DNA from 3 places in the Sinomonas sp. B1-1 genome. Region 3 is predicted to be linked to each of the others. Evidence: riboswitches for the same ligand, from Rfam matches in the RefSeq annotation. Region 3 holds a riboswitch; each other region holds the start of a gene.
What was found. A riboswitch is a leader RNA that binds a small molecule or an ion and turns the genes downstream of it on or off. The one in region 3 is predicted to bind S-adenosylmethionine.

Region 1 (7,411 bases), on a different contig from region 3:
AGACCGGGGAACGTCGGGTCGTCCGAGACCACTGGGTGGAATGAGAACCACGGTTCTCGGGCCGCAAGGTCCGCGAGCCTGGACTGGTCGTACAGGTTCCAGGGGACGCGGGCGCCGTGGAAGAGGTCCACGCGCGGGCCGAAGCCTGTGTCGCGCCACTGCGCGGCGACGCGGTCGAGGACGGCGGAGAGGGGCGCGAGCCCCGTTCCCCCGCCGATCAGGAGCAGGTCGCGGTGGCCGTCGACAGCGAGCTGGTCGCCGATCGGGATGCCGACGCGGATCGTGTCTCCGGGGCTGGTCCTGCGGACGGCGGCCGTGCTGAACAGGCCGCCGGGGATGAGCTGGACATGGAACTGCACGATCCCGTCCGGCCGGGGCGCGTTGGCGGGGCTGAGGTACCGCCAGGTCCGCGGCAGCGCGGGGACCTCGACGGCGACGGCCTGGCCCGGCATGAACGTGAAGTCCTGCGGCATGCGGACATCGAGCACCGCGACATCGAGGCTGCGCCGGTCCACGGAGAGGACTTCGCCCTCCCACCAGGGCGGGGTCTCGTCCGCGGAGTCCTCGGCGGCCATGACCATGACCTTGGCGATGAGCCCGTAGGCCTCGGACCAGCTCCGTGCCACCTCCTCCGTCCACTCGGGGCCGAGGAACTTCTGGAGCGTGGCGAGGAACGAGGCCCCGACCATCGAGTAGTGCTCGGGGGCCACCGAGAAGCGGCGGTGGTCGCGTCCGAGCTGGCCGATGAACCCGTCCACCTCGTTGAGGCGGTCAGCATGGCTGATGATGTGCCCGAGGGCTGCGAAGAGCTTGTCCCGCTGCGCGCCCATCGCGACGGGGAACATCTCCCGGACCTCGGGGTGGGTCGCGAACAGGTGCGAGTAGAAGTACAGCGGAACGTCGTCCCCGAGCGAGGCCGCCATCGACCATGTCCGCTTCAGCGCGCTCGAGTCCACGCGGCCGTCCCTTCTGCGCCTAGCGCGCACGTCTGCCCCGGGGGGCTGTCTCTTGCGTCTGCCACCCCCCTGGCAGGTACCGCCTGAAGCAACCTACTATGCATGGCGCGTGTGGTTCCACTCGAAACATGGCGGCCGTTCTGTCAAGCCCGGCCCGCAGCTGGCGTGCCCGACGACGCGCGGCGCTGCTCGGCGCCGTTCAGCGGGCGGCCGCGCGCAGGGCCTGCCCGAGGTCCCCGATGAGGTCCCCGACGTCCTCGAGCCCCACCGAGAGCCGCACCACGCCGTCGCTCAGCCCGATCGCGGCGCGGCCCTCGGGGCCCATGGCCCGGTGCGTCGTCGTGGCAGGGTGCGTGATGAGGGACTTGGCGTCCCCGAGGTTGTTGGAGATGTCGATGACGCTGAGCGCGTTGAGGAAGCGGAACGCGGCCTCCTTGCCCTGGCCCTCGGGGGCGCCGAGCTCGAAGGTGATCACGGAGCCGCCGGCCCTCATCTGCTTGCGGGCGAGCTCGTACTGCGGGTGCGAGCGCAAGTGCGGGTACTTGACCCAGCTGATGTCCGACTGCGCCTCGAGCCATTCCGCGATCGCGAGGGCGTTGGCGGAGGAGTGCCGCACCCGCAGCCCCATCGTCTCGAGGCCCTTGGTGAGCACCCAGGCGTTGAAGGCCGACAGGGCCGGCCCGGTGTGCCGCATGAGGTGCCTGACGGGGCCGTCGATGAACTCCTTCGTGCCGAGGACGGCGCCGCCGAGCACGCGCCCCTGTCCGTCGATGTGCTTCGTCCCGGAGTACACGATGACGTCGGCGCCGAAGTCCAGACTGCGCTGGAGCAGGGGCGTGGCGAAGACGTTGTCGACGACGACCTTGGCTCCCGCTGCATGCGCGAGGTCGGCCACGGCCTGGATGTCCACGATCTCCTGCATCGGGTTCGAGGGCGACTCGAAGAACACGGCCGTGGTGGGCACCGAGAGGGCCTCGCGCCACTGGTCCAGGTCAGGGCCGTCCACGAACACGGCCTCGACGCCCCAGCGGGGCAGGATCTCGTTGAGGATCACGAAGCACGAGCCGAACAGGCTCCTGGCCGCCACCACGCGGTCTCCCGCGCCGAGCAGGGCGCCCAGGGCCGTGAACACCGCCGACATGCCGGAGGCGGTCGCGAAGCATGCCTCGGTGCCTTCGAGGAGGCGCAGGCGCTCCTGGAAGGTGGCGACGGAGGGGTTCCCGTAGCGGGAGTAGACGAAGCGCTCGTCCTCGCCGGTGAAGGCCCGCTCGGCGGCCTCCGCCGAGTCGTAGACGAAGCCCGAGTTCAGGAAGACGGCCTCGGAGGTTTCCTGGAAGTTGGTGCGGAGGAGCCCGCCGCGCACGGCCTGGGTGTCTTCGCTCCAACCGACCGATAGATTGTGGTTGGTGTCAAACGTCACGAAAGTACTTAGTCCTGTCCCAGATTGGTCGGCAGCCCGCGGTTCTTCCACCCGTTCACGGTGCGGTGGCCGTCGGGGCCCGGGTGTCCCTCGAAGCCTTCGAGGATGTTGTAGGCCGTGAAGCCGAGGTTGGCGGCCACCTCCGCGGCGGCGACGGAGCGGTTGCCCGAACGGCACAGGAACACGAGCTCGGTGCTGCCCGGCTCAGGGGCCTGGAGCGTCAGCTCCATCACGAAGTCCGGGTTGGGGATGCCTCCGGCGAAGACCCAGGGGATGAAGAGCGGGTCGTTCTCGGTGGCCTTGGTGTCGGGGATCCCGATGTGGGCCCACTCTTCCTCGGTGCGGACGTCCACCAGGACGGCGCCGTCCTTGAGCTTCTCCCACGCCTCGAGCGGGTCGATGTCGCCCGCGTAGCTCACGCGTGGCCCTCGCCCTCGTACTCGAGCCCCTCGACGGCGGAGGCCACGGCGGCGTCCGCTCGGGCCACGGCATGCGGGAGGATCACGGCCTGCGCCACGATCACCTCGGAGCCGTTGAAGGTCGCGGCCGGGCTGCCGTGCAGTACGTACCCGTCCGCGAGAGCCTGGGAGATGCGGGCGCAGAACTCGCGCGTGTCCGGGCCCGTGAGGAGGCGGTAGGCGAGCTTCGCCTCGGCGGCCCCGGAAGGAGCCGCGGGATCGTTCAGCGGTGTGGTCTCAGCCGGCTCTGTCACGGTCTCGGACATGGGGCTCCTTCGGGCTTTGCTCTCGATCAACGAACGCCGAGTACTCACCTGAGGCACCCCGCCGAACGGAGGGTTGCCGGCCAGCTAGTCAGGGCTTCCCACTGGCGCTCATTACTCTGCGTTGAACGTAGCACGCGGGCATGGGGCCAGCCATGGCCCGGCGGTAACGATTGGCAACATGCCACGGGCGGCGCCACGGGGGTCAGCTTGCTGCCCGCAGCGGTTCAGATCGCCTCCGAGCGGGTAATGTGCGCCCCGTGGACGAGAACTACGAAGTCATCGTGGTCGGCGGAGGGTTCGCGGGCGTCGCAGCCGCGCGCGAGCTCGGGCGCAAGGGCGTGCGGGTCCTCCTGATCGACAAGAACCCCTACCACCAATTCCAGCCCCTGCTCTACCAGGTGGCGACTGTCCAGCTCGGCGTCTCGGAGGTCGCCCGGTCCCTGCGCGACATCTTCCGGAGCCAGCCGAACGTGCGCGTGCTGGTCGCGGAAGTGACCGGCGTCGACCCGGCCGCGAAGCGCGTGACCACCTCGGACGGCAGGACCTACGAGGGCCGCTTCCTGGTCCTGGCCTCCGGCGCCGAGGCCAACTTCTTCAACACCCCGGGCGCCGAGGAGGGGACGTATCCGCTCTACTCGGTTGAGGACGCCGTGGGCCTCGGCAGCTCCTTCTCGAACATCCTCGAGGAGGCCGACCGGGTCGACGACAGCTCGGAGCTGCACTTCGTGGTGATCGGCGGCGGCCCCACCGGCGTCGAGACCGCGGGCGCCATGGCGGAGACCGTGAAGTATGTCCTCCCGGGCTACTTCTCCCAGCGCCTCGCCTCCCGCTGCCGCGTGCACCTCGTGGACATGCTCCCGAACGTGCTCCCCCCGTTCTCCGACAAGTCCAAGGAGTACGCACGACGGCGCCTGTCCGGCATGGGCGTCCAGCTGCACCTCGGCGTGCCGGTCAAGGAGATCACCCCGGACACGGTGGTGCTCAACGACGGTACCGGGATCCCCGCCGACCTGGTGGTCTGGGCCGGCGGCCTCAAGGCCGGGCCGGTCGTGGCGGGCTCGGGCCTACCCCAGGGCCGCGGCGGCAGGATCGACGTCAACGAGGACCTCACCGCCCCAGGGGTCGAGGGGGTGTACGTCCTCGGCGACGCCGCGAACATGACCGATGACAAGGGCAACAAGCTCCCGCAGCTCGGCTCCTGTGCGCTGCAGGCCGGGGGCTGGGCCGCGAAGAACATCCTCGCCGACATCGAGGGCCGCCCGCGCGAGCCGTTCCACTACTCGGACAAGGGCTACATGGCCATGGTGGGCCGCGGCGCCGCGGTCGCCGAGGTCGGTCCCGGTCCGGATCGGAAGGTCCTCGCGGGCCCCCTCGCGTTCCTCGCCTGGCTCGGCGTGCACGTTTTCCTGCTCTCGGGCAGCCTGCAGAAGGTCCGCGCCCTGGCGACCTGGCCCAGCGACTACATCAGCCACCGCCGCTCGTTCGTGGTCCTGAGCCGCCCGGACAAGCCGCGGGCGTAGCAGGGCCCCGGTGTAGCGGGGAACGGGCGCACGACGGCGCCGGGTCGCCTCGGTGACCCGGCGCCGTCGTGCGTGCCGCTGCCTCAGCGCACGGCCTGCGCCTCGGCGAGGATCGCGTCGATCTGGCCCGAGGCCTCCTTCATGCCCTCCTCCATGCCCATCTCGGCCATGCGCTCGAGCTGCTCGAGGGAGCGGAAGGCCGAGACCGTCGTCATGCGCGTCCCGGTGCCTGCCTCCTCGAAGGTGACCGTGAACGTCGCGCTGTCCTCGGGGTCGAGCGGGGAGCCGTCCTCGTTGGCGAAGCCGTCCTCGATCTCGAGCCGGTCGTGCGGGCTGATGGCGAGGAACCGCCACCACCCGTAGGCCTTCTCGCCGTCGGGGCCGGTCATCCAGTAGTGGCAGAGGCCCCCGGGGTGGAACTCGTGGCGGCCGAAGGTCGCCGGCCAGCCGGGAGGGCCCCACCAGCGCTCGAGCTTGCGCGGGTCCTCCCACACGTCCCACACGCGCTCCTTGGCGGCGTCGAACTCGGTGACGAGCGTGAAGGTCAGGTTCTGGGTGTCCTTGCTGCTGCTGACGAAGGTCATGGTCATGTCCCCTGGTCGTGGCCTGTGCGCGGTGGCGTCTCGTCGAGGATCGCCTCGATGCGCCGGATGCGGTCCCGCCACAGCTCCTCGTAGGCGTCGAGGAGGCGGGCCGCCCTGCGGAGCGCCGCGGGGTTGGAGTGCACGATCTGCTCCCTCCCGCGCCGTTCCTTCGTGACGAGCAGTGCCCGTTCGAGCACCGCGACGTGCTTCTGGACCGCCGCGAAGCTCATGGCGTAGTTCTTCGCGAGCTCCGAGACGGACTGCTCCCGCAGCATCGACTGCCGGAGGATGTCCCGGCGGGTCGAGTCTGCGAGGGCGCCGAAGATCCTGTCGATCTCTTCGTCCGTGAGGTCCCGGGGCTTCTGATCTACAACCATTTGGTTGCATGTTAGTCCCTGCGGGGCCGCCCCGGCAAGGCCCGGCCCCATTGCGGGGTCCCGTCCCGTCGCTTGCGGGGTCCCGTCCCTTCGGTTAGCGGGGGACGGGACCCGCAAGCCTGCGGACGGGACCCCGCAAGCCCGCGGACGGGACCCCACAACGGGGGCTAGGCCTCGAGCATGTGGTTCGGGAGGCGTCCGCCGGGGGCCTTGCCGCGGATCGTCAGCAGCTCGCGGGCGTGCGCCCACAGCCGCCGGTCCTCGTCCGAGACCGGCTTCCACGGCGGCACGGGCACGGCGGCGCCGCTCTCGTCCCGGGCCACCATGACGGTGAGGCAGTACGTCGTGAGGTTCAGCTCGTGGCCCCGCGGCGAGCCCGAGCGGACGTGGACCGCGATGTGCATGCCCTTCGTCCCCGTGTACACGAGCCTCGCCTCGACCTCCACGACGTCCCCGATGAGCAGCGGACGGTAGAACCGCACCCCGCCGGAGAACACCGCGACTGTGTCCCGCCCGCAGTACCGTGAGGCGCACACATACGCTGCCTCGTCGATCCACTTCATGACGGTGCCGCCGTGCACCTTGCCGCCCCAGTTCACGTCGGTCGGCGCGGCGAGGAAGCGCAGCACCACCCGCTCCGCCGTGCCGGCGTCCGTGTACTCCTGCTGCTTCATCGACGCGACGATCTCGTCCCGCACCGCGATGCGTGCGACGGCGTGCTCCTCGGCCTCGCGCTCGGCCTCCGTGCGCGGGGCCCACCGCGGGACCTCGACGGGGCGGCCGTCCGGGCCGACGGCGACGAAGATGACCAGGCACTGGCTGCGCATCGTCGGGGTGCCGCCCTTCGGATCGCCCGAGGAGACGACCGTGCGGATGTGCATCGAGGTCCGTCCCGTGTAGACGATCGTGGCCGTGACCTCGACCATGTCGCCCACGTTCACCGGGTCCGCGAAGTGGATGTTGCCCACGTACGCCGTCACGCAGTAGGTCTTCGCCCAGCCGACCGCCGCGGCGTAGGCCGCCTTGTCCACCCACTCGAGCACCGTGCCGGCGTCCACCGAGCCCGAGTGGCCCTTGTCCGTCGGCGCGGCGAGGAAGCGGAGGGTGACCTCGTGCGCGTCAGGCGAGCCGCCGGCGTCGTGCGCCACCGCTTAGCCCCAGAGCCGCTGCGTGGCGAGCTTGGCGCCTTCCGAGAGGGCCTCGAGCTTGGCCCACGCGATCTGCGGGTGGACGCGGCCGCCGAGGCCGCAGTCCGTCGAGGCGATGACGCGCTCGCGGCCCACGATCGAGGCGAAGTTCTCGATGCGGTCCGCGACGAGCTCGGGGTGCTCGACCACGTTGGTGGCGTGCGAGACGACACCCGGCACGATCACCTTGTCCTCGGGGAGGTCGAGGTCGCGCCAGACCTTCCACTCGTGCTCGTGGCGCACGTTGCCCGCCTCGAAGGAGTAGGAGCCGGCGTTGATCGAGAGCATCGTCTGCGCGATGTCCTTGAACGGGATGTCCGTCGTGTGCGGGCCGTGCCACGAGCCCCAGCACAGGTGGAAGCGGATCTGCTCCTGCGGGAGGCCGCGGATCGCGTGATTGAGCGCGTCCACGCGCACCTGGGTGAACTTCAGGTAGTCCTCGACGCTCGGTTCGGGGTTGATCATGTCCCAGTTCTCGGCGATCGAGGGGTCATCGATCTGGACGATGAGGCCGGCGTCGGTGATGGCCTTGTACTCCTCGCGCATCGCGTCGGCACACGCGTAGACGAGCTCCTCCTCGTCCGTGTAGTAATCGTTCAGGAGCCGGCTCGCGGAGCCGGGGGAGAGGGCCGGGAGGAAGCCG
Region 2 (7,411 bases), on a different contig from region 3:
AGACCGGCTGGCCGAGGATGGTCTTCAGCGCCGGGTTGACGAAGTAGACGGTGAACTTCGTCGAGGAGAGCAGGTACGTCGCGACGAAGTAGCTCGCGCGGCTCGGCTTGTCGGACGCGCCGACGATCGCGATCGACTTCGTCTCGCGCAGGATCTGCAGGCGCTCCGGGGCGGTCGGGCCGACCCAGGTCCGGTCCGCGGTCTCAACGGTCGCGCTCACTTGGCGCCCCCTTTCAGCGGCAGGGAGCAGGCCTCGCCGTCGTACGTCGGTGCAGCGAACTCCTCCTCAAGCTCGTCCACTTCCTGGCTGGCAGCCAGCGCCTGGTCGAGGTCCCAGATGATGTCCTCGACGTCCTCGAGCCCCACGGAGAAGCGGATGAGGTCCCCCGGCACGCCCGCCGCGACGAGCTGCTCGGCGGAGAGCTGCTGGTGGGTGGTCGACGCCGGGTGCAGCACGAGCGTACGTGCGTCGCCGATGTTGGCCAGGTGCGAGGCGAGCTGGAGGGCCTCGATGAAGCGGGCCCCGGCCTCGCGGCCGCCCTTCACGCCGAAGCTGAACACGCTCCCGACGCCGAGCGGCAGGAGGCCCTGGGCGAACTCGTACTGCGGGTGCGAGGGCAGGCCCGCATAGTTCACGTAGGTCACGCGCGGATCGGCCTCGAGCCACTCGGCGACCGCCTTCGCGTTCGCGAGGTGCGCGTCCATGCGCTGCGGGAGCGTCTCGACGCCCTGCAGGAGCTGGAACGCGGACTGCGGCGACAGGGACGGGCCGATGTCGCGCAGCTGCTCGGAGCGCAGCTTCATGAGGAAGCCGTACTCGCCGAAGTTGCCCCACCACGTCACGTTGCCGTAGCTCGGCACGGGCTCGGTCATGGACGGGAACTTGCCGTTGGCCCAGTTGAACGTCCCGGACTCTACGACGACGCCGCCGAGGGTCGTGCCGTGCCCGCCGAGGAACTTCGTGGCCGAGTGGATCACGATGTCCGCGCCGTGCTCGATCGGCCGGAAGATGTACGGCGGCGTCAGCGTCGAGTCGACCACGAGCGGGATGCCGTGCTCGTGGGCGACGGCGGCCAGGCCGGCGACGTCGGCGATGTCGCCCGAGGGGTTGGCCACCACCTCGGTGTAGACGGCCTTCGTGTTCTCGCGCAGGGCGGCCTTGAACGCGGCGGGGTCGGTCGAGTCCACGAACGTGGTCTCGACCCCGAAGCGGCGCAGGGTCACGTCGAGCTGTGTGATCGTGCCGCCGTAGAGCTTGGAGGAGGCGACGATGTGGTCCCCGGCCTGGGTCAGCGCGGCGAACGTGATGAATTCCGCGGCCATGCCCGAGCTCGTCGCGACCGCTCCGAGGCCGCCCTCGAGGGACGCGATGCGCTCCTCGAATGCCGCGACCGTGGGGTTGCCGATGCGGGAGTAGATGTTGCCGTACTTCTGCAGCGCGAAGAGGTTCGCGGCGTCGTCCGAGTCCTTGAACACGAACGAGGTGGACTGGTAGATGGGCACCGCCCGGGCGCCGTGCTCGGCGTCGGGCGTGCCGCCGGCGTGCAGGGCGCGGGTGCGGAACCCGAACTGGCGCTCGGCCATCAGGCGTTCGCCCCGGCAGCCTGGAAGCTCGTCACCGGCAGCAGGTCCGTGCGCAGCTCCGTGCCGTTCTTCCGAGCTAGGTCCGCCTCGAGCTCGCGGACGATCGGGAGGACGTCGCGGCCGAACGCTTCGACCTCCTCCTGGAAGTGCAGGTAGCCGGTGAGGAAGAGGTTCACGCCGATCTTCTTGTACTCGACGATCCGCTCGGCGATCTGCTCGGGGGTGCCGATGAGCTTGGTGCGGAAGCCGTCGTTGTACTGGACGAGGTCCTCGAACGTGGAGTCCTCCCACATTCCCTTGCCGTCCTTCGTGGACTGGCCGGCCTCCTTGACGGCGGCCGCGAAGCCCTCGACGGCCGGCTTGTGCGCCTTGGCGATGATCTCGCGGAGGGTGTCCTGGGCCTCCTTCTCCGTGTCGCGGGCAATCACGAAGCCGTTGAGGCCGAAACGCGGGGCGGCGGGGGCGGTCCGACCGTCCTGCGCGGCGGCCAGGACGCCGCGGATGTTGTCCTTGAACGGCTCGAGGTCGCGGCCGTTGGAGAAGTACCAGTCCGCGGTGCGCCCCGCGGCGGCCTGTGCGGCCGTCGAGTTGCCGCCGAAGAAGATCTCGGGGTGTGCCCGGCCCGGGATGTCCAGCGGGGCCGGGCTGAGGGTGAAGTCCTTGATGTTGTAGTACTTCCCCGACTGCGAGTAGCCCTTCTGGGTCCACAGGCCGCGGAGCACGTTGATGAACTCCTCGGTGCGCACGTAGCGCTCGTCGTGCTCGAGCCACGGCAGGCCGAAGTTCACGAACTCGTCCTTGAGCCAACCGGAGACGATGTTCACGGCCGCGCGGCCGCCGGAGAGGTGGTCCGCGGTGATGATGAACTTGGCGAGGACACCCGGGTGCCACATGCCGGGGTGCACGGCGGAGATGACCTTGAGCCGCTCGGTCGCGCCGAGGAGGGCGAGGCTGAACGAGGTCGCCTCGTGCTGCTTGTCCGCGCCGTAGCTCGCGGCGTAGCGGGTCTGGGTCAGCGCGTACTCGAAGCCGGAGTCCTCCGCGATGCGGGCGAGCTTCTTGTTGTACTCGAACTCCCAGTTGGTGCGCTGCTCGATGGTCGAGACGACGAGGCCGCCCGAGACGTTGGGCACCCAGTACGCGAACTTCAGCGGGGTCTCGAAGTCGATGCGGTGGTCGGTCATGCTGCGCTCCTTGGAACTCGGGCGCGACGTGCAGCGCAGGATGTGGCCTGATCGCTCACCATCGCTTCTGGCAGTAGCACCTTTGGCTCCGGCCGTTGTTCCGGCATTTGGGGGCAATGGTTGCTGCGGCGTCACAGATCCAGATCTCTCGGCCGCTCGGGATGGTCCTTCCGATTGTCGCCAGAGGGGCCGTAACGAGGCAAATTATTTCGTCACACTCGCGCTCGGCTGGCTGGCGCCGAATACTGTTCGACGGCGTGCGCCCGCCGATGGCCCGCCGGAGAGGGGATGCACGCATGGGACGCACGACGCCGGGCGGTGCCTCGTACGCCGAGCTCGCCGAGCGCTTCGCACCGGTCTTCGACCGCATTGCCGAGGGTGCCTTGGAGCGCGAACTGGGCCGGACGCTGCCCTTCGAGCAGGTCGAGTGGCTCAAGGAGGCCGGGTTCGGCCGCCTCCGGGTTCCGGTCGCATATGGGGGCTTCGGGGCCTCCGTCGAGACCCTCGTGCGGCTGCTCATCGACCTCGCCGCCGCGGACTCGTCGGTGGCGCACCTGCTGCGCTCCCACTTCGCGTTCGTCGAGACGATCTCGCTCCAGGACGACGCGTTCCGCGCGCGGTGGTTCGGCCGCGTCGTCGACGGCGTGATCTTCGGCAACGCCGCGACTGAGCGGGCCGGCAACGCCCTCGGCACGGTCGCGACCAGGCTCGTGCCCGCGGGCGACCGCGGGTACCTCCTCACGGGCGAGAAGTACTACACGACCGGCACGATCTTCGCCGACTACGTGGCCGTGATGGCGTCCCCCGAGGGCGAGCGCTCCCGGCTGTACGCGATCGCCCCGACCCGGCACGCCGGCGTCGAGATCCGCGACGACTGGGACGGATTCGGCCAGCAGATGACTGGTACGGGGACGGCGGTGTTCCGCGAGGTCCCGATCCCCGCCGAGGACACCGTGCCGCGCACCGAGTCCACCACCCACGAGCCGGCGTTCCTGCAGCTCATGCTCCTGTCCGTCCTCGCAGGGATCGGCAAGGCCGTGGTGCGGGACGCGTCGTCGCTCGTCGCGAAGCGGACCCGCACGTTCTCCACGGGCTCGGGCCAGCTGTTCCGCGAGGATCCGCTCATCCTGAACCTCGTCGGGCAGCTCGCCGCGAAGTCGTTCGCTGCGGAGTCGTCGGTGCTCGCGGCCGCCCGCGAGCTCGATGACGCCCTCGCGCTGGGACCCGACGCGAGCGCCGAGGACCGCTACGCGCGGGGAGCGGTCGCCGTCGACCTCGCCCAGGTGGCCGTGCCGCCGCTGGTGATCGACGCCGCGCAGCAGCTCTTCGACACGGCCGGCGCCTCCGCGGTGTCCCGGGGCAAGGCGCTGGACCGCCACTGGCGCAACGCGCGCACGGTCGCGACGCACAACCCCGTGGCGTTCAAGGCGCGCGGGCTGGGGGACTGGTTCGTCAACGGCGTCTCCCCGGTCGCGCTGCACAGCATCGGCGAGGCGACGGCCGGGGTCCCAGCCTCCGCCTGCTAGATAGCCCCTCCTTGTGGGGTCACATCCCTAGCCTCTCAGGCCCCGGTCCGGAGGTTGAGGGGTCATGTCTCTAAGAAAAGGAATCCGCTCTCTAGAGATATGACCCCTCAAGGCAGGGACATGACCCCTCAACGCAGGGACATGACCCCACAACAGGATCAGGCGCGGGCCAGGAGCTCCTCGCCCACGCGGCCGCGCTGGTAGAACACCTCCCGCCCGGCGCGCACCGGCTCGGTCAGCCCCGACTCCGCGAGCACCTTGAGATGCGCGTTGACCGTCCCGGCGGCGAGGTCGAGCGCGCAGGCGAGCTGCGTCGTCGTCATCGGGACGTCGAGCTGGGCGAGGATCTGCGCGCGCGTCCGCCCGAGAAGCCGCGAGATGGGGGACTCGCGCGTCTCGCGCGTGGCCTCCCACAGCCGCCCGACGCCCCGGGGCGCGTAGGTGATGGTCGGCACGAACGGGGCGATGTTGAGCACCAGCGTGTTCGGCCACACGAACGCATTGGGCACGAGGATGAGGCCGCTGCCCGGCTCGGGCAGGTCCGTGGCCTCGCAGCCGCGCGTGATCTCGAGGCCCGTCTCGGTGGGGCGCACGCTCGGGTGGAGTGTCTTGAAGACCTCCTGGATGCCGTAGTGCGAGAGCTCATCCAGACGGGAGTCGATGTCCGCGAGCAGGACCGAGCGCAGCCTCGGCCAGTAGGGCTCGACGGCGGTCGCCCAGTACCAGCGCAGCGCCGCGACGATGCGGGGCACGGCGGCGTCGATGTCCGCACGGAGCTCCTCGAGCGTGGCGAGGATGGTCCCCGTCGGCTTGCGGCGCTCGAGGTAGCCGAGGTCGCGCAGCCACAGCTCGCCCGGGACTGCGGCGACGGCGTCGAGCGCATCGGCGAACGAGTCCCCCCGCTCGGGCGTGGGCGTGAGCGAGTCGGCGATGAACCCCTGCGGCTGCACGAGCGTGGTGAGCAGGCGCAGGTGCTCGCGCGCGAGGGGGTCGCCGCTGGCCGTGATGCGGCGGCGTGCCTCGGTGACCCACGGCCGGTGCAGGGGCGTCCCAGCCTGGAGGGCCCGCAGGCTCGTGACCGTCTCCCACAGCGGCGACGCCTCGAAGCGGACCCTCGTGAGGTCCTCGTGGGTGAGCGTGATGAACATGGATCCAGCGTAGGAACCCGGACCTCCCAGGGCGAGGATTCGGTGAACGCCGAATCGTTTCGGCCGTTCCGAGTGCGGCGCACACTCGTGGGCATGGCAACGAACACCCGCACCCAGCACTCCACCGAACGGCTCGACCGGACCCTGCATCCGCTCCGCCCCACCACGCGTCGGCCCGTCCGCGACCCGCACCGCGACGCCGGTGGGCCGCCCGCCGGTGAGCGCACGACGCCGGCCGGGAACCCGCCGTCGTCCCCCCGCCTGCCGCTCGCGGAGCCTGACGCAGCGCGGGCTCCCCGCCGCGCTGACCGGCCCCTCGTCGCGCCGACGACGCTTCCGGACCACTCCGGCGACCTCCTCGGACTGCCCGACTTCTCGGCGCTGCGCCGCCGCCTCCGCCGGACGTGGGCGTGGCTCGCGGGGCAGTTCGGCGCGGCGGCCGCGGTCGATGCGCGCCTCCGCGCCCGCCGGGACGAGGATTCGGCCGCGATGCTGCGCGCCGGTGTCGCCCCGACCCCGTTCGCCTGAGCCCGTTGACGGCAGCGGCGGGGGGGCCGCACGCTTGCGGCATGGACGTTCCAGAGCTGCAGGGCGTGGACGTGGACGGCCTCCGCGTGGCGTACCGCCGGGCGGGGAACGGCCCGCCGCTCGTCCTGCTGCACGGGGCGTACGAGGACAGCCGCATCTGGCAGTACCAGCTCGAGGGCCTCGCCGACGAGTTCACGGTCATCGCCTGGGACACCCCCGGCTGCGGCGGCTCGGACGACCTTCCCGGTGGCTTCACCGGGAGCCTCGGCGCGGTCCTCGCGGGCTTCCTGACGGGGCTCGGGCTCACGGGCGCAACCCGGCCCCATGTGCTGGGCCTGTCGTTCGGGTCCACGGTCGCGCTGGACCTCGTGCGGGTGGCGCCGGGCGCCCCGGCTTCACTCATCCTCGCCTCGGCCTACGCCGGGTGGGCCGGATCGCTGCCCCCCGAGGAGGTCGAGCGGCGGTACTCCCAGGTGCTCGCCGAGCTCGAGAAGCCAGCTGCCGAGATCATCCCCGCGTGGCTTCCGACGCTCTTCAGCGAGCATGCGCCGCCCGAGGCCGTCGACCTCGTCTCCCACGTCATGGCGGACTTCCGGCCCGCGGGCATGCGGTCCCTGCTCGAGCTGGCCGGGCGCGCAGACTACCGCCCCGTGCTTCCGACGATTTCGGTTCCGACCCTCCTCCTCTATGGATCCAAGGACACGCGCTCGCCGGTGGCGGTCGGCGAGGCGATGCGGGAGGCCATCCCCCAGGCCCAGCTCGCGGTCATCCCAGGCCCAGGGCACCTGACCTTCCTCGAGGAGCCCGACGCCTTCAACACCAGAGTCCGGCGATGGATCCGGGCGCATCCCGGCCCCACCGCGGCTGCGGGGCGGGTCTAAAATGTGAGTGCTGGGCAGCGACGCCGGGAGGCGCTTGACCGGGTGCGGCGCCGCGGGCGGTCGACTCCACGTCCCCCACCACTGAGAGAGCACCGGCATGGGACCCCAGCATGGCGCACGACGGCGCGCAGCGGCTGTGCTTGCACTCTTCCTCGCGCTCTCGGGCTGCGCGTACGCCGGTCCGGACCCGGCGCCGCCCGCTCCAGCGCCCGGCCCGATGGACTCCCTGGACAGCCAGGCCAGACTGCTCATCGACAACGGTGCCGTGGGCGCCGTCGTCCAGGTCCGGTGGCCCGGGGGAGAGTGGTCACGGGCCTACGGGGTCAGCGACCTCGACACGAGGATGCCGGCCAGGCCCGATGACCGCGTGCAGGTAGCCGCCGTCACGGCGTCCATGACCGCGGTGACCGTGCTCAAGCTCGTCGATGACGGGCTGATCGGCCTCGACAGCACCGTGAACGATGCGATCCCGGGCTTCACAACCTTGCTGAAGCCTCCAGGACCGATCACCGTGCGCCAGCTGCTGAGCCACACCTCAGGCGTCCCCGACTTCAACGATG
Region 3 (7,411 bases):
ACCCGTCTCGGACTGCCACCACGTGTCCACCATCGGCACGCCGCCCGGCACGTCGCCGCCCGAGTCCCGCCCGATGTTCTCGCGCAGCCACCGCCACGCCTCCGGGTTCACGGCCTCGCCCACGGTCCCGAGGACGCGGATGGACGAGAAGTCGTACTCGGCAGGCACGCCGTCCGGGAACCAGCCCATGAGCGAGCGGACCAGCGTGGGCGCCGTGTAGTAGCTCGTGACGCCATAGCGCTGGATGATCTCGAAGTGCCGGCCCGGGTGCGGGGTGTTGGGCGTGCCCTCGAAGATCACCTGGGTGACGCCGTTGGAGAGCGGGCCGTAGATCTCGTACGTGTGCGCGGTGACCCAGGCGAGGTCGGCCGTGCACCAGTGCACGTCGGCGTCGCGCAGCGCAGGGTCCGGGTTGGCGAACAGGTACTCGTGGCTCCACGACGCCTGCGTGAGGTAGCCGCCGGTGGTGTGGACGAGGCCCTTCGGCTTCCCCGTGGTCCCGGAGGTGTACATGATGAACAGCGGGGTCTCGGCGTCGAACGCCTCCGCCTCGTGCGTCTCCGGCTGGGCGTCGACGAGCTCGTGCCACCACACGTCGCGTCCCGGCGTCCACGCGATCTCGGAGCCGGTCCGGCGGATCACGAGGACGTGCTCGACGGCGTTGTCCCCGGCTTCCGCGCCGCCGCGCACCGCGGCGTCGGCGTTGTCCTTGACCGGTACGGCCTTCCCGCGGCGGTACTGGCCGTCCGTGGTGACCAGGAGCTTCGCGCCCGTGTCCTCGACGCGGAAGCGGAGTGCCTCGGCGGAGAAGCCGCCGAACACGAGCGAGTGCACGGCCCCGATGCGGGCGCAGGCGAGCGTGACGACCACGGTCTCGACGAGCACGGGCAGGTAGATGACCACGCGGTCGCCCTTGCCGATGCCCAGCGCGAGCAGAGCGTTCGCGGCCTGGGAGACCCGGCGCTGCAGGTCCGCGTAGGTCACGGTGACCCGGTCGCCCGGTTCGCCCTCGAAGTGCAGTGCGACCTTGTGACCGCGCCCCGCGGCCACGTGCCGGTCGGCGCAGTTCACGGCCGCATTCAGCTGGCCGCCCTCGAACCACCGGATCACCGGGGGCTCGTTCGCCTCGACATCCGCGGGGATCCAGGTGTGGGCCCGCTCCCAGGGCTGCGCCCACTCGAGGCGCCGCGCGGCGTCCTCCCAGAAGGCGAGGCGCTCTGGGCCCGTCTGGGCAGAACCCGTCCGGCCTGAACCCGTCTGGCCCGAACCGCTCAGCCCGGCGTCAACGGCTGATGTCTCGTCAATGCTCACGCCCACCGGCGCACCGCCCATCTCTCGGCGACGCCCAGCAGGGCGTCGGTGATCTTGCCGATGACCGCCAGCAGCACGATGGCCAGGAGCAGCCTGTCGGTCCGTCCGTTGTTCTGCGAGTCCGTCAGGAGGAAGCCCAGGCCCATCGAGGACGCGATGAGCTCCGCCGCGACGAGGAACAGCCACGCCTGCGCGAGCGCGAGCCGCAGGCCCGAGAAGATCGCGGGCACGACGGCGGGCAGCTGGATCGTGGTCAGCAGCTGCAGGCCGGTGAGCCCGAACGCCCGCCCGGCCTCGACCAGCTTCCGGTCCACGTGCCGCAGCGCGAGGTACACCGTGGTGAACACGGGGAAGAACGCGCCGATCACGATCAGCGTGACCTTCGAGTTCTCCCCGATCTTGAGCCACAGGATCAGCAGCGGCACCCACGCGAGCGACGGCACCGCGCGCAGCGCCCCGATCGTCGGCGAGAGGAGCCGGTCCGCCCACTGCGACAGCCCCACGAGCGAGCCGAACGCGAGCCCCAGCGCTCCGCCGATCACGAACCCGAGCAGGACGCGCTGCGTCGAGATGCCCACGTGCTGCCACAGCTCCCCGCGGCCCGCGAGCTCCGCCCCGGCAGCGAGCACCGCGCCCGGCGCCGGCAGCTGGACCGCGCTGAACAGCCCCGCCGAGGTGGACCATTGCCACAGCGCGAGCAGGACCAGGGGCACGACGGCGCCGATCGCCGCGCGCTTGAGCCCGCCGGCCGCGTCGCCCTGGGAACCCCGGCGCAGGGTGCCGCGCACGACGGCGGGCGCCTCCGCGGCGTCGTGCGTCGCCTCAGCCTCGGGCCGGGTCCCGGAGGAGGCGGTGCTCACTTGGCTGCCTTGGACGCGAAGCTCGGCTCGAGGAGCGAGGCGAGGGCCGTGTCGATCTTGTCCTGCCCGGAGACATCGCCGGAGGCGACGAAGATCGGGCCGACCTTCTTCAGGACCGCGAGCTGCGTCTCGCCCGGGACCGGGTTGATGGCCAGCCGAGTGCGCTCCTTGATGACCTTCCCGGCGACCGCATCGGAGATGTTGGCCGCCTTGGCGAGGATCGAGGTGGTCTCCTCGAGGTTCGCCGCAGCCCAGCCGCGGGCCTTCTCGTAGGTGTCCACGACAGTCTGCGCCTGCTCCGGCCGGTCCTTGAGGAAGGACTCGGTGGCGTTGAGGAAGCCGTAGGTGTTGAAGTCGATGTTGCGGTAGAGCAGCTTCGCGCCGTTCTGCTCGGCGGCCGCCATGATCGGGTCGAGGCCGCTCCACGCCTCGACGGAGCCGTTCTCGAGGGCCGTGCGGCCGTCCGCGTGCTGGAGGTTCTGGACCGTGACGTCGGCCTGCTTGAGCCCGTTGGCCTCGAGCGCCTGGAGGAGGAAGAAGTAGGGGTCCGTGCCCTTGGTCGCGGCGACCTGCTTGCCCCTGAGGTCCGCGACGGAGGCGATCTTCGAGTCCTTGCCGACCACCAGCGCGGCCCATTCGGGCTGGGAGTAGAGGCTGATCGCCTTGATCGGCGAGCCGTTCGCGCGGGCCAGGAGCGCCGCGGAGCCGGCAGTGGAGCCGACGTCGATCGCCCCGGCGCGCAGGGCCTCGTTGGCCTTGTTCGATCCGGCGGACTGGACCCAGTTCACGCCGACGCCCGAGGGCTTGAGGGCCTCCTCGAGCCAGCCCTTCTCCTTGATGACGATGGACAGCGGGTTGTAGGTGGCCCAGTCGATGTTCAGCGTCCCGGCCGCCTTCGCCGCGGGCGCCGAGCCGCCGGAGCCCTCGCCGGCGCACGCGCTCAGGCCCAGGGCGGCGGCGCCGAGGCCGAGGGCGAGGAAGGAGCGGCGGGACGCGGCGGTGCGGAACGCGGCGGTGCGGGACTGGTTCAGGGCAGGCATGGGGAACCTCTTCGTGCGGGTGCGGGGTGCGGGTGGACGTGCGGGGGAGGGTCAGTGGTGGTGCGTGTCCACGCCGAGCGTGGACAGGAGGGTGCCGCGGAGGCGGGCGAGTTCGGCGTCGGCGCGGTCGCGGGGGCGCTCGCCCGGGACGTCGAGGACGTGCTGGATCGTTGCGCCGGGCACGCCGTCCTCGGAGCCGAGCACCACGACGCGGTCGGCGAGCTGGAGCGCCTCGTCGACGTCGTGGGTCACGAGCAGGACCGTGGTGGGCTCGGCCTCGTGGACGCGCAGGAGGAGGTCCTGCATCTTCAGGCGGGTGAGCGCATCGAGGGCGCCGAACGGCTCGTCCAGGAGCAGCACGCCGGGGCGCCGGGCCAGGGCACGGGCCAGCGAGGCCCGCTGGGCCATGCCGCCGGAGATCTCGCCTGGGCGGTACGCCGCGCAGTGGGTCAGGCCCACGAGGGCCAGGAGGCGGTCGACGGCGGCGCGCCCCTCGCGCTTCTCGGTCCCCTTGGGCAGGCCCAGGGCCACGTTGTCGTGCACGCTCAGCCAGGGCAGGAGCCGGGGCTCCTGGAAGCCGACGGCGCACAGGGGCGAGATGCCGCTGCTCGGCTGGCCGCCCACGAGCAGTTCCCCAGCCGCGGGCGCGTCGAGCCCGGCGGCGATGCGCAGCAGCGTGGACTTTCCCGAGCCGCTCGGGCCCAGCAGGGCCACGATCTCACCCGGGGCGAGCGCGAGGTCGACGTCGCGCAGGACGTGGGTCACGCCGTCGTGCGCGCCCGTCCCGGTGCCACGGCCGCGGCGGGCGGCGAAGGACTGGGCGACGCCGCGGAACTCCAGCGAGGCGGCGCGGGGCGCGGCGAGGGCGGAACCGCGGTGGGGCGCCTCGGAAGTCGGCTGGGCCAGGGCAGAAGGCATGTGCATCTCCATCGGTTCTGGCGGTAGCACCTGTGGCCCCTGCGGGGGCCATGGTTGCTGCGGCGTCACGGAGCCAGATCTCTCAGCCGCTCGGGATGGTCACTTCACATTTCACGTAAAGAAGGCCCGCCGTGCAAAACCAGACGTCGGGGCGCGCGTAACAAATGACAATGTGTCCGCGTGTTTCCACCGCCCGCGGATACGTTGGACGACCGGTGGATCCCTTCCGTACTGTGAAGGACAGGATCAAGAGTCCCGGCGCGAAGCTCTGGCTGGCCGGGCGGCAACCCTCTCCCGTAGTGGGGTGCCCCAGATGAAGATCCGGCCGCGGTGGCCATCCGCGGCAAGTACGGCGCCTGCGAACCGTGGGCGTCCGGCCGACTAGCTGGAGGAGCCCATGACAGCGACACCCCTCGACCTCGTGACGGGCGCGGACCTGCGCCGCGCCATGGGGCACTGGGCCACGGGCATCGCCGTCATCACCACCTCGGACGGCGGCGCGATCGCAGGCCTCGTGAGCAACTCGTTCACGTCGATCAGCCTCGACCCGCCGCTCGTCTCGTGGGCGGTGGACAAGAAGTCGAGCTCATTCGAGATCTGGAACCGCACCGACAACTACGCCGTGCACATCCTGTCCGAGTCCCACCGGGACCTCGTGGCGCGGTTCGCGGCGAAGGGGACGGACAAGTTCGCGGGACTGGCCTGGGGGCCCGGGACGCTGGGCTCGCCGATTGTGGCCGACGACGTCCCGCACCTCGAGTGTCGCCTCTGGCAGCGGGTGGACGCGGGGGACCACGTCATCCTGATCGGCGAGGTGGTCAGCGTCTCGGATCCGGAGGAGTTCGTCCCCCTGACCAACCACGTGTACTGGGCAAAGTAGACCGACGGCGCATCAGCGCCAGGCAGCCGGGGCCCCGGCTCCCCCAAGCGGAGGGGGCCCCGGCCAGCCAACCCGCCGGTACGCTGGGTGGGTGACCACCGGTCTCAACGACACGCTCATCGGCCCGTTGCGGCGCCGCCTCCTGACGACCTTCTCAGGCCAGTCCGAGGGGAACCTGGCGTGGGAGGAAGCCCTCGAGGAGGGCGACGACGCGGGGTACTTCGCGCCTGGCTCCGCGGTCTGGGCCGTCCACGGGGGCATGACGCCCATCGCCGCCGGCATCCGCGCCCTTCTCACGCAGGCCCTGCACCCGGGTGTGCTCGCCGGCGTCGTGGAGCACTCGAACTACCGCGCCGACCCCCTTGCACGGCTCGCCGGCACGATCCGCTGGATCTTCACCGTCACCTACGGGGACACCGCGGCCGCCCGCCGTGCGTGCGCGTGGGTGCGGAAGCGGCACGTGCCCGTGGAGGGGGAGTTCGTCACGGGCCACGGCACGCACGAGCACTACTCCGCCAATGACCCCACACTGGCCGAGTGGGTCCACCTCGCCTTCACGGATGCGTTCCTGCGGGCGTACGAATTGCTTGCCGGGCCGGTTCCCGGGGGTGCGGACCGCTACGTGGGGGAGTGGGCCGCGGCCGGGGAGCTCATGGGGGTGGCCGACCCGCCGCGCACCGCGTCCGCCCTCGTCGAGCGGATGGAGGCGTACGACGCCGCAGGGCAGCTTGCCGGCGGACCGCGCCTGGCCGATGTGGTCTCGTTCCTGCGCCGGCCGCCGCTCGACCCGCTGCTGCGCCCGGGCTACGCCGTGCTGTTCAACGCGGTGGTGTCGGGGATGCCCCAGCGGCACCTGGACCTGCTGGGGCTCGAGCGGCCCCGCCTCGGGCCGGTGCCGCTCCCGGTGACGGGCGCCGCGAAGGCGACCCTCGCCGTCGTGGGTCGGGCCCTCGACCCGATGTCGCCGAGTGAGGCGGCCGCGCGACGTCGTCTGGCGCGCCTCGGCGTCCTCCCCGGTCCATCGACTGCTCCGTAAGTGTCGTTCTGGGGCCTCAAAACGACACTTGCGGAGCAGTCGATGAGGGGGTGTGGATAACTTCTGCCGCCTTGTCCCGATTCTGCTCTCATGAGGGCATGAAGACCCCGCGGCGTCTCCCCCAGCAGCTCTCCGGACGGCCCTTCACGGTGGCCGAGGCCGCCCATGCCGGGGTCAGCAAGCGCAGGCTGCGCCACCGGAGCCTCAGGCTCATGGGGCGCGGGATTAGGGGGCAGAGCACGACGGCGGCGCTCGCCTTGGGCGCGCGGGTGCGCCCGTTCGTCGAGGTCAACGAGCAGTGCGCGGCCTCCCACACGACGGCCGCAGAGCTCCATGGCCTCCCAACCCGGAAGCGGGGGCTGGGTGAGGACGAGGTCTTCCACGTGATCCGGCCCGAGGGGGCAGCGCACCTGAAGCGGCCGCACGTCGTCGTGCACCGGGCCAAGCTCCTGCCCGGCGAGATCACGCGCCTCGGAGGTGTTCCGGTCACGACCCCCGCCCGGACCTGGCTCGACCTGGCTGAACGGATCACGCTGGACGAGCTGGTCGCCGTCGGTGACGCCTGCGTCCGGATCCCGTATCCCGAGCTGGAGGGCCGCGAGGAGCCGCACTGCACACTGGAAGCCCTGCGGGACATCGTCGCGCGGCACCGCGGCAAACGCGGGATCCGCAAGGCGCGGCTGGCCCTCGGGCTGATCCGGGTCGGCTCGGATTCGCCGCAGGAGACGGCGCTGCGGCTCGCCCTGCTGCGCGCGGGCCTTCCGGAACCGGTGCTCAACGCCCGGATTGTGGGAAGCCATGGGCAGCGCGGCCCGAAGCCGGATATCGGCTACCCCGAGTACGGCGTCGGAGTCGAGTACGAGGGCGAGCACCACGGGACGGAGCCGCAGATCGTGCGGGACATCGCCCGTTCCGAGAGCTATGACGATGTCGGCTGGGCCGAGGTGAGGATCTCCAAGCGCCACATGGCCAACGACGCCAAGGCGGCCGTCGCGAAGGTCCGGACGGCCCTCTTCCTCAGGGGCTGGCGCCCCGGCAAGGCCTCCGCCGGCGCCTCCACCCCTTCATCGACTGCTCCGTAAGTGTCGTTCTGGGGCCTCAAACCGACACTTACGGAGCAGTCGATGAAGGGGGTCGATGAGAGGGGGGAGAAAATGGGCGCATGTGGATCGCGTGGATCGAGCTCGACCTGCTCCTCGGCGACGTGCACACCCTCAAGGAGAAGCGCTCGGTGGTCCGGCCCATCGTCGCCGAGGTGCGACGCCGCTTCGACGTGTCCGTCGCGGAGGTGGGCGAACACGACCTGTACCGGCGCGCCCGCATCGGCGCGGGGATCGTCTCGGGGGACCGGGCCCACGCGCTCGAG

Region 1: another riboswitch for S-adenosylmethionine. It lies ahead of ACQ5BE_RS17800 (DUF1737 domain-containing protein); the one in region 3 lies ahead of ACQ5BE_RS18105 (ABC transporter ATP-binding protein).
Region 2: another riboswitch for S-adenosylmethionine. It lies ahead of sfnG (dimethylsulfone monooxygenase SfnG); the one in region 3 lies ahead of ACQ5BE_RS18105 (ABC transporter ATP-binding protein).

The regions. Positions count from the first base shown of each region.
Region 1 is NZ_JBCHVF010000016.1:40,900-48,310, forward strand. Features, by position in the region: gene ACQ5BE_RS17785 (globin domain-containing protein) at 1-956, opposite strand, end outside; gene ACQ5BE_RS17790 (O-succinylhomoserine sulfhydrylase) at 1,156-2,376, opposite strand; gene ACQ5BE_RS17795 (rhodanese-like domain-containing protein) at 2,385-2,795, opposite strand; gene ACQ5BE_RS17800 (DUF1737 domain-containing protein) at 2,792-3,100, opposite strand; SAM riboswitch class IV at 3,108-3,216, opposite strand; gene ACQ5BE_RS17805 (NAD(P)/FAD-dependent oxidoreductase) at 3,358-4,620, shown strand; gene ACQ5BE_RS17810 (SRPBCC family protein) at 4,704-5,204, opposite strand; gene ACQ5BE_RS17815 (ArsR/SmtB family transcription factor) at 5,207-5,581, opposite strand; gene ACQ5BE_RS17820 (acyl-CoA thioesterase) at 5,749-6,729, opposite strand; gene ACQ5BE_RS17825 (cobalamin-independent methionine synthase II family protein) at 6,733-7,411, opposite strand, start outside.
Region 2 is NZ_JBCHVF010000015.1:95,132-102,542, forward strand. Features, by position in the region: gene ACQ5BE_RS17550 (CoA-binding protein) at 1-220, opposite strand, end outside; gene ACQ5BE_RS17555 (O-acetylhomoserine aminocarboxypropyltransferase/cysteine synthase family protein) at 217-1,584, opposite strand; gene sfnG (dimethylsulfone monooxygenase SfnG) at 1,584-2,768, opposite strand; SAM riboswitch class I at 2,824-2,936, opposite strand; gene ACQ5BE_RS17565 (acyl-CoA dehydrogenase family protein) at 3,065-4,294, shown strand; gene ACQ5BE_RS17570 (ArsR/SmtB family transcription factor) at 4,453-5,442, opposite strand; gene ACQ5BE_RS17575 (hypothetical protein) at 5,536-5,970, shown strand; gene ACQ5BE_RS17580 (alpha/beta fold hydrolase) at 6,012-6,851, shown strand; gene ACQ5BE_RS17585 (serine hydrolase domain-containing protein) at 6,949-7,411, shown strand, end outside.
Region 3 is NZ_JBCHVF010000017.1:885-8,295, forward strand. Features, by position in the region: gene acs (acetate--CoA ligase) at 1-1,332, opposite strand, end outside; gene ACQ5BE_RS18095 (ABC transporter permease) at 1,308-2,087, opposite strand; gene ACQ5BE_RS18100 (aliphatic sulfonate ABC transporter substrate-binding protein) at 2,168-3,211, opposite strand; gene ACQ5BE_RS18105 (ABC transporter ATP-binding protein) at 3,263-4,129, opposite strand; SAM riboswitch class I at 4,135-4,231, opposite strand; SAM riboswitch class IV at 4,374-4,485, shown strand; gene ACQ5BE_RS18110 (flavin reductase family protein) at 4,527-5,009, shown strand; gene ACQ5BE_RS18115 (oxygenase MpaB family protein) at 5,101-6,045, shown strand; gene ACQ5BE_RS18120 (hypothetical protein) at 6,144-7,127, shown strand; gene ACQ5BE_RS18125 (DUF503 domain-containing protein) at 7,208-7,411, shown strand, end outside.